Regions from separate parts of the Methylobacterium sp. CM6246 genome, predicted to be linked through region 2. Evidence: predicted binding sites of a transcription regulator. Region 2 holds the regulator's gene; the other holds the start of a gene.
The links. The regulator LexA, encoded in region 2, represses DNA repair genes until DNA is damaged. The targets are predictions, from matches to a motif close to TGTTCNNNNTGTGTTCNG.
Positions count from the first base shown of each region.

Region 1: the regulator LexA is predicted to act here: its motif matches at 3,368-3,385, upstream of ACYQPG_RS07195 (DUF3072 domain-containing protein).

Region 1 covers NZ_JBTXKY010000001.1:1,427,991-1,435,237, reverse strand. Annotated here, with positions in the region: gene ACYQPG_RS07210 (branched-chain amino acid ABC transporter substrate-binding protein) at 1-1,037, opposite strand, end outside; gene ACYQPG_RS07205 (polysaccharide biosynthesis/export family protein) at 1,200-2,369, opposite strand; gene ACYQPG_RS07200 (Flp family type IVb pilin) at 2,549-2,791, opposite strand; gene ACYQPG_RS07195 (DUF3072 domain-containing protein) at 3,108-3,359, opposite strand; gene ACYQPG_RS07190 (gluconokinase) at 3,555-4,112, shown strand; gene ACYQPG_RS07185 (Cof-type HAD-IIB family hydrolase) at 4,116-4,937, shown strand; gene ACYQPG_RS07180 (lytic transglycosylase domain-containing protein) at 5,121-6,086, shown strand; partial or broken gene ACYQPG_RS07175 (helix-turn-helix transcriptional regulator) at 6,410-7,247, shown strand, end outside.
Region 2 covers NZ_JBTXKY010000001.1:2,939,419-2,946,665, forward strand. Annotated here, with positions in the region: gene gltA (citrate synthase) at 1-619, opposite strand, end outside; gene gltX (glutamate--tRNA ligase) at 848-2,275, opposite strand; gene ACYQPG_RS14475 (ComEC/Rec2 family competence protein) at 2,446-4,719, shown strand; gene lexA (transcriptional repressor LexA) at 4,713-5,432, opposite strand; gene ACYQPG_RS14485 (biliverdin-producing heme oxygenase) at 5,753-6,352, shown strand; gene ACYQPG_RS14490 (hypothetical protein) at 6,603-7,055, shown strand; gene ACYQPG_RS14495 (hypothetical protein) at 7,091-7,247, opposite strand, start outside.

The DNA of each region.
Region 1 (7,247 bases), 1.5 Mb from region 2:
ACGACGTCGAACCGCTCCGTGTGGAGCGCCTGGGCGATCGGCCTCGGCTCGACCGAATGGGCGAAGTTGCCGGCCGCGACCAGCGCCTGCAGGGCCGCGTAGCCGTAGACGGTCGAGCCGGTGGGATCGACGCCCTCGGCCTTGAACGCCTTCACGACGGCGGCGGCGGCGGGCTGGCGGCTCGGGTCGAGGTAGAAGGTCATCAGCACGCCGTTGCTGGCCGAGCCCGCGACCTTGGCGAAGTCCGGCGTCGCGATCGCCGAGGTGCCGAACCATTGCGGGCGGTAGCCGCGATCGGCGGCGACCTTCACGAGGCGGCCCATCTCGGCGGCGTCGCCGCCGTAATACACCACCTCGATCCCCGCGCCCTTGAGCCGGTCCACCAGGGCGGCGTCGTCGGCGTCGCTCGGCGCGAACGACAGGGACAGGGCCTCGTTGATGCCGATCCGGTTGAGGTTGTCCTTGGTGGCGGCCGCCAGCGTCCGGGAGGCCGGGGTCTGGTCCTGGATCAGCGCGATCTTACGGTCGCGGAACCGCTCGGCGAGCACCGCGGCGGAGAGCCGGGCCTGGTCGTCGTCGCGCCCGCAGACCCGGAAGACGTTCGGCAGGCCCCGGTCCGTGAGCCGGGCCGAGACTGAGGCCGCGCTGATCATCACAATGCCGTTCTGGGCGTAGATGTCGGAGGCCGCGATCGAGGCGTTCGAGCAGACATGGCCGACCACGAGGCGCACGTTGGAGCGCACGAAGTGGTTGGCGACCGCGGTGGCGGTGTTCGAGTCGCAGGCATCGTCCTGCACGTCGAGGGTGACGGGCTGCCCGTCGAGCCCGCCCATGGCGTTGGCATCCCGGGCCGAGGCCTCGACGCCGCGCAGCACCTGCTCGCCCACCGCCACGTAGGGGCCCGAGCGCGGAACCGCGACGCCGACCACGACATCGGCCGCCGCCGGCCCGGCCGACAGGAGCGCGAGACACAGGCTCAAGGGGAACAGCGTGGGCCGGAACAGCCCGCGGGCGGAGACGACGCGTCCGATCTTCATCGGGCTCTTCTAGGCATCCTTGCGCGAGGCAGCCACCGGCGCGGGTGGGTCGCGGCTTCGTCCGGGCGCTCCCGCGCCGCACCAAACCGCACGGGAAGCCCATACGCGAGGACGCGGCGGAACGCGATTGTTTTCCGCCGACGCGTGAAAGTCGTCCCGCGCTTACTTCGCGTAATAGTAAGCGGTCGCCACCGAGGAGACCGGGCCGGTAACGGAGGTGAAGACCGACAGCACCTTCGAGACCTCGGTGAACGGGGCGTTCGAGACGTAGATCAGGTCGCGGTTGCGCATGCGGAACGCCTGGGTGGTGAACAGGCTGTTGGGGTCGCGCATGTTGATCCGGTACACCACCGGCACCAGCGGGGTGCCGGTGAGCTTGGTGGCCGGGTTGAGGCGGCGCACCACGCTGGCGGGCTCGAACCGGAAGATGAAGGTGCCGGCCGGGTCGGCGGCGAAGTCCGACAGGCCGCGCGCCTTGGCGAGCGCCTGGGCCAGGGTGATCCCGTCGGCCTGGAACGGCAGCTCGGTCGCCTGGCCGAGCGCGCCCACCGCCAGGAAGGTCTGCGGATCGCGCACCAGGGTCAGCACGTCGTTGGGCCGCAGGTAGATGTTCTCCTTGGGGTTCGACACCACCGTGGTCAGCGGCACCGTGGCGGTGACCGGCCCGCGCGACAGGCGCACGAAGGTCTCCGAGACCGGCGAGCGGTTGCCGCCCGCCGACGCGATGACGTCGAGGATGCGGTCGCCGTGGCCCGACAGCGGCAGGCGCGCGCCGGCGGCGCCCTCGCCGGTGACGGTCACCGCCTGGCTGATCGGCCGGGTGACCGAGACCAGCACCTGCGGCTGGATCGCCTTGCCGGCGAGCTCGTTCTCGATCAGGCCCTGGACGTCCTGGGGCCGGCGGCCGGCGACCTTGATGCGCCCGGCATAGGGCACCGAGATCGCGCCGTCGCGGCCGACCGGCTGCTCGGGGATGAGGGCGGACTTGGAGCCGGCGGAGAAGCGGTCGGCCACCAGCGGGCCGGAGAACAGGCCGCCGGAACCGGCCTCCCAGACCGAGACCGAGACCATGTCGCCGATGCCGATCACCGGCTCGGTGGAGGGGCGGTGGTCACCGAAGGAGGCGAGCAGGCTGTCGAGGGGCCGGCCGCGCAGGGCCTCGACCACGGATGGGGTGACGTCGATGATTTCGTAGCGGGCGAGCACGCCGCCGTCGGCGGTGGCGACTTCCGCGCCGGCCTGGATCGCGCTCGCCGTCGGACCCGCCGAAGGCAGATACGAGCAGCCCGACATCGCCGTCGCGGCGAGCAGAGCGAGGGAAAGTTTGCGCATCCAGATGTTGCCCATCGGTTTTGCCGAGCCCGTGCCTAGCCCATAGCGGCCGGGGTGTCCGTAGCGGGTGGGCCACACTGCGCCCGCGACGGCCGAGCGGGCGGTTTCATCCTCACTAAGCACAGCTTTTTCGGGGCAGACGGACGAAAACTTTACGGCCGGGGCCGGAACGGCGCCCCTCAATTGGCCTGGCTCACCGTCGTGCTGATGCGCTCGTAGATCGGGGTCATCCGGGAGCCGTAATACCGGATGCTGCCGGCCGCGACGATGAAGATCAGCGCGCCGATCAGGGCGTACTCCATGGCGGTGGACCCGCGCGCGTTCGCGGCAAAGCGCGACAACGCCTGCCGGGCGAGGTCGGCCCCACGGAGGCGGGATCGTCCGGAAGCCGCCCTCGATCCCTCGCAGCTCGGCTCCGCCATCCGTGACTCCGACTTCCGCTGCGCCCGGAACCGCACCCGATCGTATCGCGATCGGGCCCGCCTCCAGGCCCCTGGTTCGACGCGCTTGCGCACGCATCCACCGGTATCCGCGCCGACGTTGAGCGCTCTCGTCGCCCGGCGCGATGGGAACGTCTAACCGGGCTCCCATTGCCGCCGGCTTAATAGTGTCTTCGAAACATCGCCTTCGAGACGTGGGTCCGAACGCCGAAAGGCCGGCGCCCGTGACGGCACCGACCTTTCGACATGTCCGATGACGCGGCCCGGCTTGGTCCAGGACGCGGTGTGCCCGGGTCGCTCAGGCGTGGCCGGCCTTGTGGCGCAGGTCGTCGATCCGCTTGGACGCCTCGGCCTTGTCGATGTCCGAGTCGAAGGCCTCCGGCTCCTTGGCCTCTTCCGACAAGGTCTTGAGATACGAAGCCTGCGCCCCGGTCATCGGCTCACCGCCGGTGGTCCACTGATCCGGATCCTTGATCTGGTTCGAGACGTCCTTCGGATCGGTCTTCGGGTTTTCCTGGGTCGCGTCGTGCTTGTCGGCTGCCTTGGCCATGGGACCCTCGTTCCTGAAATGTTCTGCCGTCGCCGGGGAGAACGTGCCGCCCCATCCGGGGTTCCACGGGATGTCGGCGCATTGCCCCCTGTTCCCCAGAAACCTTTCCTTCCCGCCCGCCGAGCCTATTGATGAAGCCCACGGCGCAGGGTTGCGCCCCGGAGCGGCATGGTCCGGATGAGCTCGGATGGGCGGATGCAGAACGAAGCCGGAGCGGCCGCGCGGGCGGCGCAGGTCCTGGTGGTCATGGGTGTCTCGGGCTCGGGCAAGAGCACCGTCGGCGCGCTGATCGCCGAGCGGCTCGGCTGGATCTTCGTGGACGGCGACAGCTTCCACACCCCCGAGCACGTGGCCAAGATGCATGCGGGCCACGCGCTGGACGACGAGGACCGCGCGCCGTGGCTCGCCCGGATCGCGGTCTGGATCCAGCATCGGCTGGAGGCCGGCGAATCCGGCGTGGTGGTCTGCTCGGCCCTGCGCCGGGCGTACCGGGACGTGCTCACCCGCGGGAGCCGGCGCGTCCGGATCGTCTACCTGGACGGCGACAGGGCCCTCGTGTCCGAGCGCCTCGCCGAGCGCCATGGCCACTTCATGTCGCCCCGGCTGCTGGACAGCCAGTTCGCCACCCTGGAAATCCCCGGCCCCGACGAGCAGCCGATCATCGTGGGGATCGACGCGGCGCCGGTGACCGTCGCCGACCGTGTCGTGGCGCAGCTCGCCGCGGAGGCCCCCCTCCCCGCCGGAAGGACCTGAGCGATGGCGTCCGACGCACCCAAGGCGAGCGGCATCGCCCTGGTGATCTCCGATGTCGACGGCACGCTGGTGACCGACGACAAGCAGCTCGCCCCCTCGACGATCGCGGCGGTGAAGCGCCTGCGCGCGGCCGGGATCGGATTCAGCATCGCGTCGGCCCGGCCGCCTTTGGGCCTGCGGGGCCTCGTCGACGCCCTCGGCCTCGACCTACCGATGGGGGCGTTCAATGGCGCCAGCGTGGTCCGGCCCGATCTCTCGACCCTCGCGGAGCGGCTGATCCCGGAAGCCGCCGCGCGGGCGGCGCTGGAACGCCTTCAGGCCGAGGGTCTCGACGTCTGGGTCTTCGCCGAGGGGGCCTGGTGCCTGCGCGACCCGGAGGGCCCCTACACGGATCTCGAGCGCCGGACGATCGGCGCCGAGCCGCGCGTGGTGGCCGATCTCGGCAGCCTGATGGGGGCAGCCTCGAAGATCGTCGGGGTCAGCCGGGACCACGCGCACCTGGCCGATTGCGAGACCCGGATCGGGACCGCGCTGGCCGGGCGCGCCACGGTGCACCGCTCCCAGGCCTACTATCTCGACGTGACGCCGCCCGGGCTCGACAAGGGGCAGTTCGTGGCCTGGATGAGCGCGCATCTGCGCATCCCGCCCGAGCGGATCGCCACCTTCGGGGATGCCGGGAACGACCAGCCGATGTTCGCCCGCAGCGGATTCTCGGTGGCGATGGGCAATGCCGACCCGGGTGTGAAGGCGGCCGCCAGCGCCGTGACGGACGGCAACGGCGCGGACGGGTTCGCCCACGGGGTCGCGCGCTTCATTTTGCCCTGACTGTCCAGGCCCGCACGCTGTGGATAACCGGGATGGTTAACCGACGGCGCCGCCCTGTGACCGACAAGGCACAGGGGTGCCCGACACTCCACGCGCCCACAGGCTGCCGGATCCGGGCCCCTTTACGGCCTCATTTCCCCGCGACCTAGCTTGACCACAGAACAAGCAGGACCGGGTCTCGGAATGCATCGCCTCTTCCTGGCTGCCGCTCTCGCGGTCGTGCCCGTGGCCGCCTTCGGGCAGGGCGCGCGCGACAACATCGATGCGCTGATCGAGCAGCAGGCCAAGGCGAACGGCGTCCCGGCGAGCTTCGTCCACGCGGTGGTGAAGCGCGAGAGCAATTACAACCCGAAGGCCAAGGGCGGCAGCGCCCTCGGGCTGATGCAGATCAAGCACGCGACGGCGCGCAGCCTCGGCTACACCGGCGACGCGGCGGGCCTCTACGATCCGGCGACCAACCTGCGCTACGGCGTCGCCTACCTGGCGGGCGCCTATCGCACCGCCCAAGGCAACGTCAGCCAAGCCTACCAGTACTACAACCGCGGCTATTACTACGCGGCCAAGCGCCAGGGCATCTCCACCGAGGTCGCCGCGGTGGTGGCCCCCGTCGCGGCCTCGGCCAGCGCGTTGGCGAGCCTGTTCGGCGGCGGCGTCACGGATCCCGGCGCCGCCTCGGGGGCCCTGGCCTACGCCCCCACCGCGGCCGCCGTCGCGGCGGTGCCGAGCGAGACGGTCGAGGTCCCGCTCCCGCCCCGGCGTCCGGACGCCCTCAGCGGCTCCGTCACGTATGCAAGCCTGTCCGTCGAGCCCGCCGCCGCGGGTGCCGCGCCGGCCGCCGCCGTGCAGGTGGCCGCGGTCGAGACCGTGGAGGTTCCGCTTCCGCCGCGCCGCCCGGCAGGCCTTGGCAGCGCGGAGGCCGCGCCGGCCCAGCTCGCCGAATTGCGCCTCTCACCGCAGGCCGAGCCGGCCGGAGCGTTCCAGGGCGCCGCGATGACGCAAGCGGCGGCGACCAGCGGGGTGACCGAGACCGTCGACGTGCCGCTGCCGCCGCGCCGCCCGTCGATCCAGCTGCTGGCCGCCGCCACGCCGCGCCGCGCGCCGCCCGCGGCGGCACCCGTCCGCGAGGCCACGGCCATCCCGGTCGAGTGAGGCGGAGCCGGTCCGATCGGGGCCGGACAACCACTGCTTGTCCAAAATCTGCCCACACGAGGATCCTGCTCAAGGCTTGACCACTGGGCCGATCCGCAACACATAGACGATACGCCAGCAACAGGGTCGGGCCGGTGCGGCCATGGCCCGTGGACCGGTCGAAGCGGCCGGATACAGGCGGCGCAATACAGACTTCAGGGTAGGGTACGCCAGGCTTCGCACGAACGGTCGAGCAAGCACCCGCTCGATCCTAGGTTGCGAATCACAATGCATCTTGAAGTGGCAGACATGCAGGGCAAGCACTCTGCTTTCGGGCTGGCAGGAAAGCGGACGACGCCATGAGCGGCGTGTTGGAACAGGAATCGCTCTTTCTCACGGATCTCGGGCGCCGCGTCAGGCACGCGCGCACCGTGCGTGGCTTGTCGCGCAAGGTGCTGTCCCAGACCTCGGGCCTCTCCGAGCGCTACATCGCGCAGCTCGAGGGCGGACAGGGCAACGTCTCGATCATCCTGCTGCGGCGGGTCGCCAACGCCATGGGCGTGCGCCTCGACGATTTGATCACCGGCAATGACGGCCTGCCCGACTGGCCCGTGGTGCGCGACCTGCTCGGCCAGGCGAATCCGGCCCAGATCGCCGCCGCCAAGGAGGCGCTCTCCGGCGGCAGCCGCTCCGAATCGAGCGGGCGCCTGCGCGTCGCGGTGATCGGACTGCGCGGCGCCGGCAAGTCGACGCTCGGCAAGCTCGCGGCCGAGCGCCTGGGCTGGACTTTCGTGGAGTTGAACGCCGAGATCGAGCGGGAGAACGCGCTCTCGGTGCAGGAGATCTTCGCGATCTACGGCCAGGAGGGCTACCGCCGCCTGGAGCAGGCGGCCCTGCGCCGCCTCACCGAGCATCCCGGCCCGCTGATCCTGGCGACGAGCGGCGGCATCGTGGCCGAGCCGCTGACCTACGACCTGCTGCTCCAGGCGTTCTACACGGTCTGGCTCCGCGCCCGGCCGGAGGAGCACATGAGCCGCGTGCGCGAGCAGGGGCACCTCGCCACCACCGGCGACCATGCCTCGGCGATGCAGGAGCTGCGGGCGGTGCTGGCGAGCCGGGAGCCGCTCTACGCCCGGGCCTCGGCCACGGTCGACACCTCCGACATCCCGCTCCAGACCATGG
Region 2 (7,247 bases):
CGCACGGAACCGCGTAACACATCCGCAGGAAGTTCGAGGTATAGTCCAGATCGTTCTTCGGATACACGAAGGGCTGGCCGATAGAGTACTTGTAGGCCATCGCGGCCAGCGTCGGCATCTTGGCGATCATGCGGATCGACGCGATCAGCCGCTGGCTCTCGTCGGTGATGTCGGTCGAGTCGTGGTAGAAGGCCGAGAGCGCGCCGACGGAGGCGACCATCACGGCCATGGGGTGGGCGTCACGCCGGAAGCCGGTGAAGAACCGGTTCATCTGGTCGTGCACCATGGTGTGGCGCGTGACCCGATAGTCGAAATCGGCCTTCTGGGCGGCGGTCGGCAGCGTACCGAACAGCATCAGGTAGCAGGTCTCGAGGAAGTCGCCCTTCTCGGCGAGTTGCTCGATCGGGTAGCCGCGATAGAGCAGCACGCCCTCATCGCCGTCGATGTAGGTGATCTTCGATTCGCACGAGGCCGTCGAGGTGAAGCCCGGATCGAAGGTGAAGGCGCCGGTCTTGGCGTAGAGCTTGCCGATGTCGATGACGTCCGGGCCGATCGTGCCGGACTTGACCGGCAGTTCGATCTCCTTGCCGTCCACGGTGATGGTGCTGGATGCGCTCATGGAACGTGGACCCTTCTCTGGCGACGTGGCGGATGCCGGCCTCGGGCTGCCCGAGTCGACCCCGGGGCCGGAGCACGCCGCGCGTCATGTTGCGGGTGCTCACAGGCCATGGGTTACCCAAACGGCAGTGCAGCAGCAACGGGGTCGGTGACAACCGACCGCCATCGCCAAGCAAAATCCGGTACCAAGCGAAATCCGGGCCGAGGCGCGCAGTTCCTTCCCGCCCGCTCAGCCCTGCGGCACCTGATCGGCGAGGCGCGCCAGGGTCTCGGATCGTCCGAGCACCGCCATCACGTCGAACAGGGGCGGGGAGGTGGTGCGGCCGGTGAGTGCGGCCCGCAGGGGCTGGGCCACCTGCCCAAGCTTGCACCCGGCTGTCTCCGCATACTGACGCACCGCACCCTCGGTCGCCGCCGCGCTCCACTCGGGCAGCGACTGGAGATCCGGCAGCACCCCAGCCAGACGCGCCCGGCCCTCGTCGGACAGGAGCGTCCGGGCCTTGTCGTCGAGCACCAGGGGACGCTGGGCGGTGAGGTAATAGGCGCTGTCGAGCAGTTCGATCAGTGTCTTGGCCCGCTCTTTCAGGCCCGGCATGGCCTGGATCAGCTGGTCCTTGAGGGCTGGCTGGAGCGTCGCCGGGAGGCCGCGCTCCGGGCCGACGTTCGGCAGGATCGTCTCGAGCGCGCCGACCAGATCCGCATCGGCGCTGCCTCGGATGTAGAGTCCGTTGAGGTTGGCGAGCTTGGCGAAGTCGAACCGCGCCGCCGAGCGCCCCACTGCGCGGAGATCGAAGGCCGTGATCATCTCGTCGGTGGAGAACACCTCCTGGTCGCCGTGGCTCCAGCCCAGGCGCACGAGGTAGTTGCGCAGCGCCTCCGGCAGGTAGCCGAGGTCGCGGTAGGCCTCGACCCCGAGCGCCCCGTGGCGCTTCGACAGCTTCGCCCCGTCGGCGCCGTGGATCAGCGGGATATGGGCCATCCTGGGGATGTCCCAGCCGAGCGCAGAGAAGATCTGGCTCTGCCGGGCCGCGTTGGTGAGGTGGTCGTCGCCGCGGATGACCTGGGTGACGCCCATGTCGTGGTCGTCGACCACGACGGCGAGCATGTAGGTCGGCGTCCCGTCCGAGCGCAGCAGGACGAGGTCGTCGAGATCGCGGTTGGCCCAGGTCACCCGCCCCTGCACGGCATCCTCGACCACCGTCTCGCCCTCGATGGGCGCTCGCAGCCGGATCACCGGCCTGACCCCGGCAGGAGCCTCGGACGGGTCGCGATCGCGCCACCGCCCGTCGTAGCGCGGGGCCCGGCCCTCGGCTCGGGCGGTCTCCCGCATCTGCGTCAGTTCCTCCGCGGAGGCGTAGCAATGGTAGGCGCGGCCGGCGGCCAGGAGCTCCTCGGCGACCGCGCGATGGCGCTCGGCGCGGGCGAACTGGAAGACCACGTCCCCGTCCCAATCGAGGCCGAGCCAGGACAGGCCGTCGAGGATCGCGTCGATCGCGCCCTTGGTCGAGCGTTCCCGGTCGGTATCCTCGATGCGCAGCAGCATCTTGCCGCCGGTGTGGCGGGCGTACAGCCAATTGAACAGCGCCGTGCGGGCACCGCCGATATGGAGGTATCCGGTGGGCGAGGGGGCGAAGCGCGTGACGACGGCTGAGGACATCGGGCCGATATGTTCGGGGGCGAAGGGCGACGGGGCGGTGCAGGGCGTCAGGGCGGCGCCCGTCGCACGGCGTGGCGCCCGTAGCACGAAGCGTCCGCTGTAGCACGGGCCGATGGGTGCGTTAAGAATCCCCGGCCGGGACTTGAGTCGTCCGGCACGGGGCGGGGCGGATGCGGCGGATCGGCGCGAGGCTGGCGGGCGGCGCGGTGGCGCTGGCCGGCACGCGCCCGGTGTCGATGCCGGCGCTCCGCGGCTGGCTCGCCGATGGGCTCACCCGGGAGGTCGAGCAGCGCCGCCTGTTCCCGTGGCTGGCGGTGGCGTTCGGCGCCGGGATCCTGGTCTTCTTCGGGTGTGCCGACGGGACGCCGTTCCTCGCCGCCCCCTTGGCCGGAGCGGCGCTCGCCCTCGCGCCGGCGCCGTTCCTGGGTGCGCGGCCGGGGGCACTCGCCCTTTGCCTGGCGCTGACAGCCGGCTTCCTGGGCTTCGCGGCGGCGACCTGGCGGGTCTCGCAGGTGGCGGCGCCGATCCTCACCCGCACTACAATCGGGCCGCTGACCGGGATGATCGAGGGGCTGGACGAGCGCGAGGTCGGCGCCCGGCTGGTGATCAGGGTCGAGAGCTTCGCCGGGCTCGAACCCGCTTTGAGGCCGCTTCGGGTGCGGGTCTCGTTCCGGAAGGCGCCATCCCTGCGGCCCGGGGACTTCATCGCCGCGACGGCAAGGTTGCTGCCGCCGCCCGAGGCGGCACGACCGGGCGGCTACGATTTCGCCCGGGATGCCTACTTTCAGGGACTCGGCGCGGTAGGCTCGCTGATCGGGGCGATCACGGTTCGAGAGCCGCCCACCCCGCCGCCTCTGCGCCTGCGACTGGCAGCCTTGCTGGACGAGGCCCGCAACGCGCTGACACGCCGGATCGCGCAGGCCGAGGGCGGGCAAGCGGGGGCCGTGGCGGCGGCCCTGGTCACGGGCAAGCGCGGCCTGATCGGACCGGCCGCCAACGATGCGCTCCGGGCGGCGGGCATCTATCACGTCGTTTCCATCTCGGGCCTCCACATGGTGCTGGCCGCCGGCGTGGTGTTCTGGCTGGTGCGGGCCGTCTTGGCGCTGGTGCCGTATTGCGCGCTGGTCTGGCCGATCAAGAAGATCGCCGCCGGGTTCGCGATGCTGGGCGTCACCGCCTATTGCGCGTTCTCGGGCTGGGACATCGCCGCCGAGCGCTCGCTGATCATGACGCTGATCATGCTCGGCGCGATCCTGGTCGACCGGCCGGCGCTGTCCATGCGCAACCTCGCGCTGGCCGCCCTGATAGCATTGGCGCGGGAACCTGAGGGCCTGCTCGGACCGAGCTTCCAGATGTCGTTCGGGGCGGTGGCCGGGCTGATCGCCTGCGCGCGGCTCATCGACGGACGCCTGTTCCAGCGTCCCGGGGCGGGGCGGATCGAACGGTTCGTCGGCACCGGCCTCTCGGCCGTGACAGGCACCCTCGCGACGACCCTGGTGGCACAGGTCGCGACGGCGCCGTTCGTGACCTACCATTTCCAGACGGTCCAGCCGTTCGGGCTGATCGGCAACGCCCTGACCCTGCCGCTGGTCTCCCTGGTCGTGATGCCGGCGGCGGTGATCGGGATCCTGGCCTATCCCTTCGCCCTGGACCGGCCGATCTGGTGGCTGATGGGACAGGCGGTGGGCGGCATGCTGGCGATCTCCGAATGGATCGCCGGCTTCAATCGGGCCGTCCTGGTGCTGCCGGCCTTCGGCACCGGCGCGCTGATGCTGCTGGCGGCAGGGCTGCTGCTGGCGACGCTGCCGGTATCGCGGCTGCGCTGGCTGGCCCTGCCGCCCGCACTGCTCGGGCTCGGCCTCGCCGTCGTTCCGGAGCGATTCGACCTGTACGTCGACCGGCAGGGCGGTGGTGCGGCCGTGCGTGGACCGGACGGAGTCCTGTGGGCCCTCGGCAATCCTTCGGCCTTCGTGATGGAGCAGTGGCTGAAAGCGGATGGCGACGGGCGATCGGCGAAGGCGGTGATCCAGGCTTCGTCGGCTGTCGGACGGTGCGACCGGCTCGGCTGCACCGCAAGCCTGCCGGACGGCCGCGCCGTCGCCCTGGTCCGCGACCGGCGCGCCTTCACGGAGGACTGCGCCCGGGCGGCCCTGCTGATCTCGCGGCTCGCGGCGCCGCCCACCTGCACGGGGCCGCTGGTGATCGACCGCCGGGTGCTCGCCGAACGAGGCGCCGTCGCGCTCCGGGCCGACCGGAATGGCTTCACGGCACGCTATACCCGCGACACGGGCCGTACCGTGCCTTGGCGGGCATCACCGGCTTCGCGGCCGTCGCCTGTCCCACAACCGAAAGTGGTAACGCCCTCCGAGCCGATCCCGGCCGAGGCCGACGTCGCCGGTTCCGAGGCCGCGCCCGGCGACGCGCCGGCCGAACCCCTTCAGTAGCGGCGGACGAGGCTGACGAGCCGGCCCTGGATCTGGACCCGGTCGGGCCCGAGCACGCGGGTCTCGTAGGCCGGGTTGGCGGCCTCCAGGGCGATCGAGGAGCCCCGGCGGCGGAGCCGCTTGAGCGTCGCCTCCTCGTCGTCGATCAGCGCCACGATGATGTCGCCGGTATTGGCCGTATCCTGCTTGCGGATCACCACGAGGTCACCGTCCAGGATGCCGGCATCGACCATCGAGTCGCCGCGGACCTCGAGGGCGTAATGCTCGCCGCCGGCCAGGAAGTCCGGCGACATGGTGATGGCGTGGCTCTGGTTCTGGATCGCCGAGACCGGCGTACCGGCCGCGATCCGGCCCATCACGGGGATCGAGATGGCGCGGCCGCCGTCGTCGATCATCCGGGCGGTCGCCGGCTGCGCCGGCAGCTTGGACTTCCCGCCCTCGACCACGCTCGGGGTGAAGCGGCGGGGCTCCGCGGGTGGAGCAGCCGCCTGGGACAGGCTCTCGGGGATGCGGATCACCTCGATGGCGCGCGCCCGGTTCGGCAAGCGGCGCAGGAAGCCGCGCTCCTCGAGGGCCGTGATCAGCCGGTGGATGCCCGATTTGGACTTCAGATCGAGGGCGTCCTTCATCTCGTCGAACGAGGGCGGGACGCCACATTCCTGCATGCGGCTCTGGATGAAACGCAGGAGGTCCAGCTGCTTGCGCGTGAGCATCGACGGGGGACTCGCGGCTTGGAGGACCGCTTCGATGCGGTCGCGGAAACAAATCACGAACACGTTAAACGTTCCGCAAGTGTTCCGCAAGCGTGATCGGCCGAGCTTGATCGATCGGCGATGTGCGGATGCGGCCGTTGTGTGCCGTGACGCGGTCGCTCCGCCATGGCAGAACCGGTCTGGCCGGATCGGCACGAACCCGGGCCAGCCTCGGTGACCCGAATCGCCGCAATGGTCCATAGGCTGGGACGGTCAGAGTGGCGCGGCGGGCCGCTCACGTCTGCCCACGGCACCTTGCCCGGACGACAGACATAGATCGCATGGACGCCGCATCATCCGACATCGCCGAGACCTGCAGCCGCGTGAAGCGCCTGAGAGTGGCGACCGCGGCCGCCCATGATCAGCTTGATCGGCGCATCATGGCGGCAAAGCCGTTCGCGAGCCTGGAGCGCTACGCGCTGTTCCTCCAGATCCAGTACAGGTTCCATGCGGTCGTCGATCGAGTCTATCGCGATGGCGCGTTCGCCCATGTCCTGCCCGATCTCGACGGCAGGCGCCGACTGCCCTTGATCCAGCAGGATCTGCGCGATGTCGGAGCGCCCGTCCCTGACGGCGCGTCCGAGGAACATCCCGGGACGATCGAACCGGCGCAGGGATTGGGCTGGCTCTACGTCGCCGAGGGCTCGAATCTCGGGGCGGCCATCCTGCTCAAGGAGGCCCGGGCGCTCGGCCTGTCGGAAACCCACGGTGCGCGCCATCTTGCCGGACATCCCGAAGGACGCGGGTTGCATTGGCGGCTTTTCACGGCCGCCCTCGACCGGGTCGAACTCCGGGAGGCCGGGGAGCAACGCGTCGCCGCGGGGGCGACGGAGGCGTTCCAGTTCGTGCGTCGGCTGGTCGGGGACGTCTTCGAGGACTGACGGCGCCGCCACCCGGTCGGATCGTTCCGCCGTCCTGGCGCAGCAACAAAGCCTGTCACGCGCGCCGTCCACCGCCGAGTCGAGCGATGACCGGTCGCGGACGCCTGGAACGGCATCTCGGGCGACAAACGAATTGACTGGGCAAGCGGCGCCGTTTCAATGCGCCGAGGTGCTTGCCCCGGTCGGCGGGGCAGGCGGATCGTCCCGGCGGCTTCGAGACTGGGCTGGAATTGGGCTTGGGATGACGAGGATGCGACGCGCGGCTCTTCTGCCCATCGGTGCCGGGGCCGTCGGCTTGGCGCTGGCCGGCTGCACCACCGGGTTCTCGTATATCTCGCGCAACTACGTGGCGCTCACCCCGCAGGTGGTCACCATCGGCTGCAAGGAGCCCTACGAGGTCTACGACAACCGGCAGGTGCGCCGGATGCTCGTCGTCTCGAACGCCCTGCGCGAGTACACCGGCTGCAATCTCAGCGAGGTGCGGATCGATCCCGATCCGGCCGCGACCCGGGTGAAGCGCTTCCGCACCGCCGCCCGCGCCTATCTCGACGAGACCGTGCGGGAGGATTGCCGGATCACCGGCGAGACGGTGTTCGATCCGCAGAAGAGCGAATTCACCTACGCCTGCGACGCGCCGATCGAGAAGCGGGGCACGGTGGTGCCGCGCCTGCCGGGCCGCAATCCGGGCTTCATCCAACAATGATCTGAGCCGCCCGCGCCGGCCCCGAGACCGCCCGGTCAGGCGCCCGGCTTGGGGAAGGTGCGCTCGGCCGCATCGCCGGCCGCCGCCAGCAGGGCGCGGGCGAAGGCTCGGGCCTCCGCCCGGTCCAGCACGATCGCCGCGGTGACCGGGCCGCCGCCGAGGTCGGCGAGGGCGAGTTCGAGCCGTACCCCG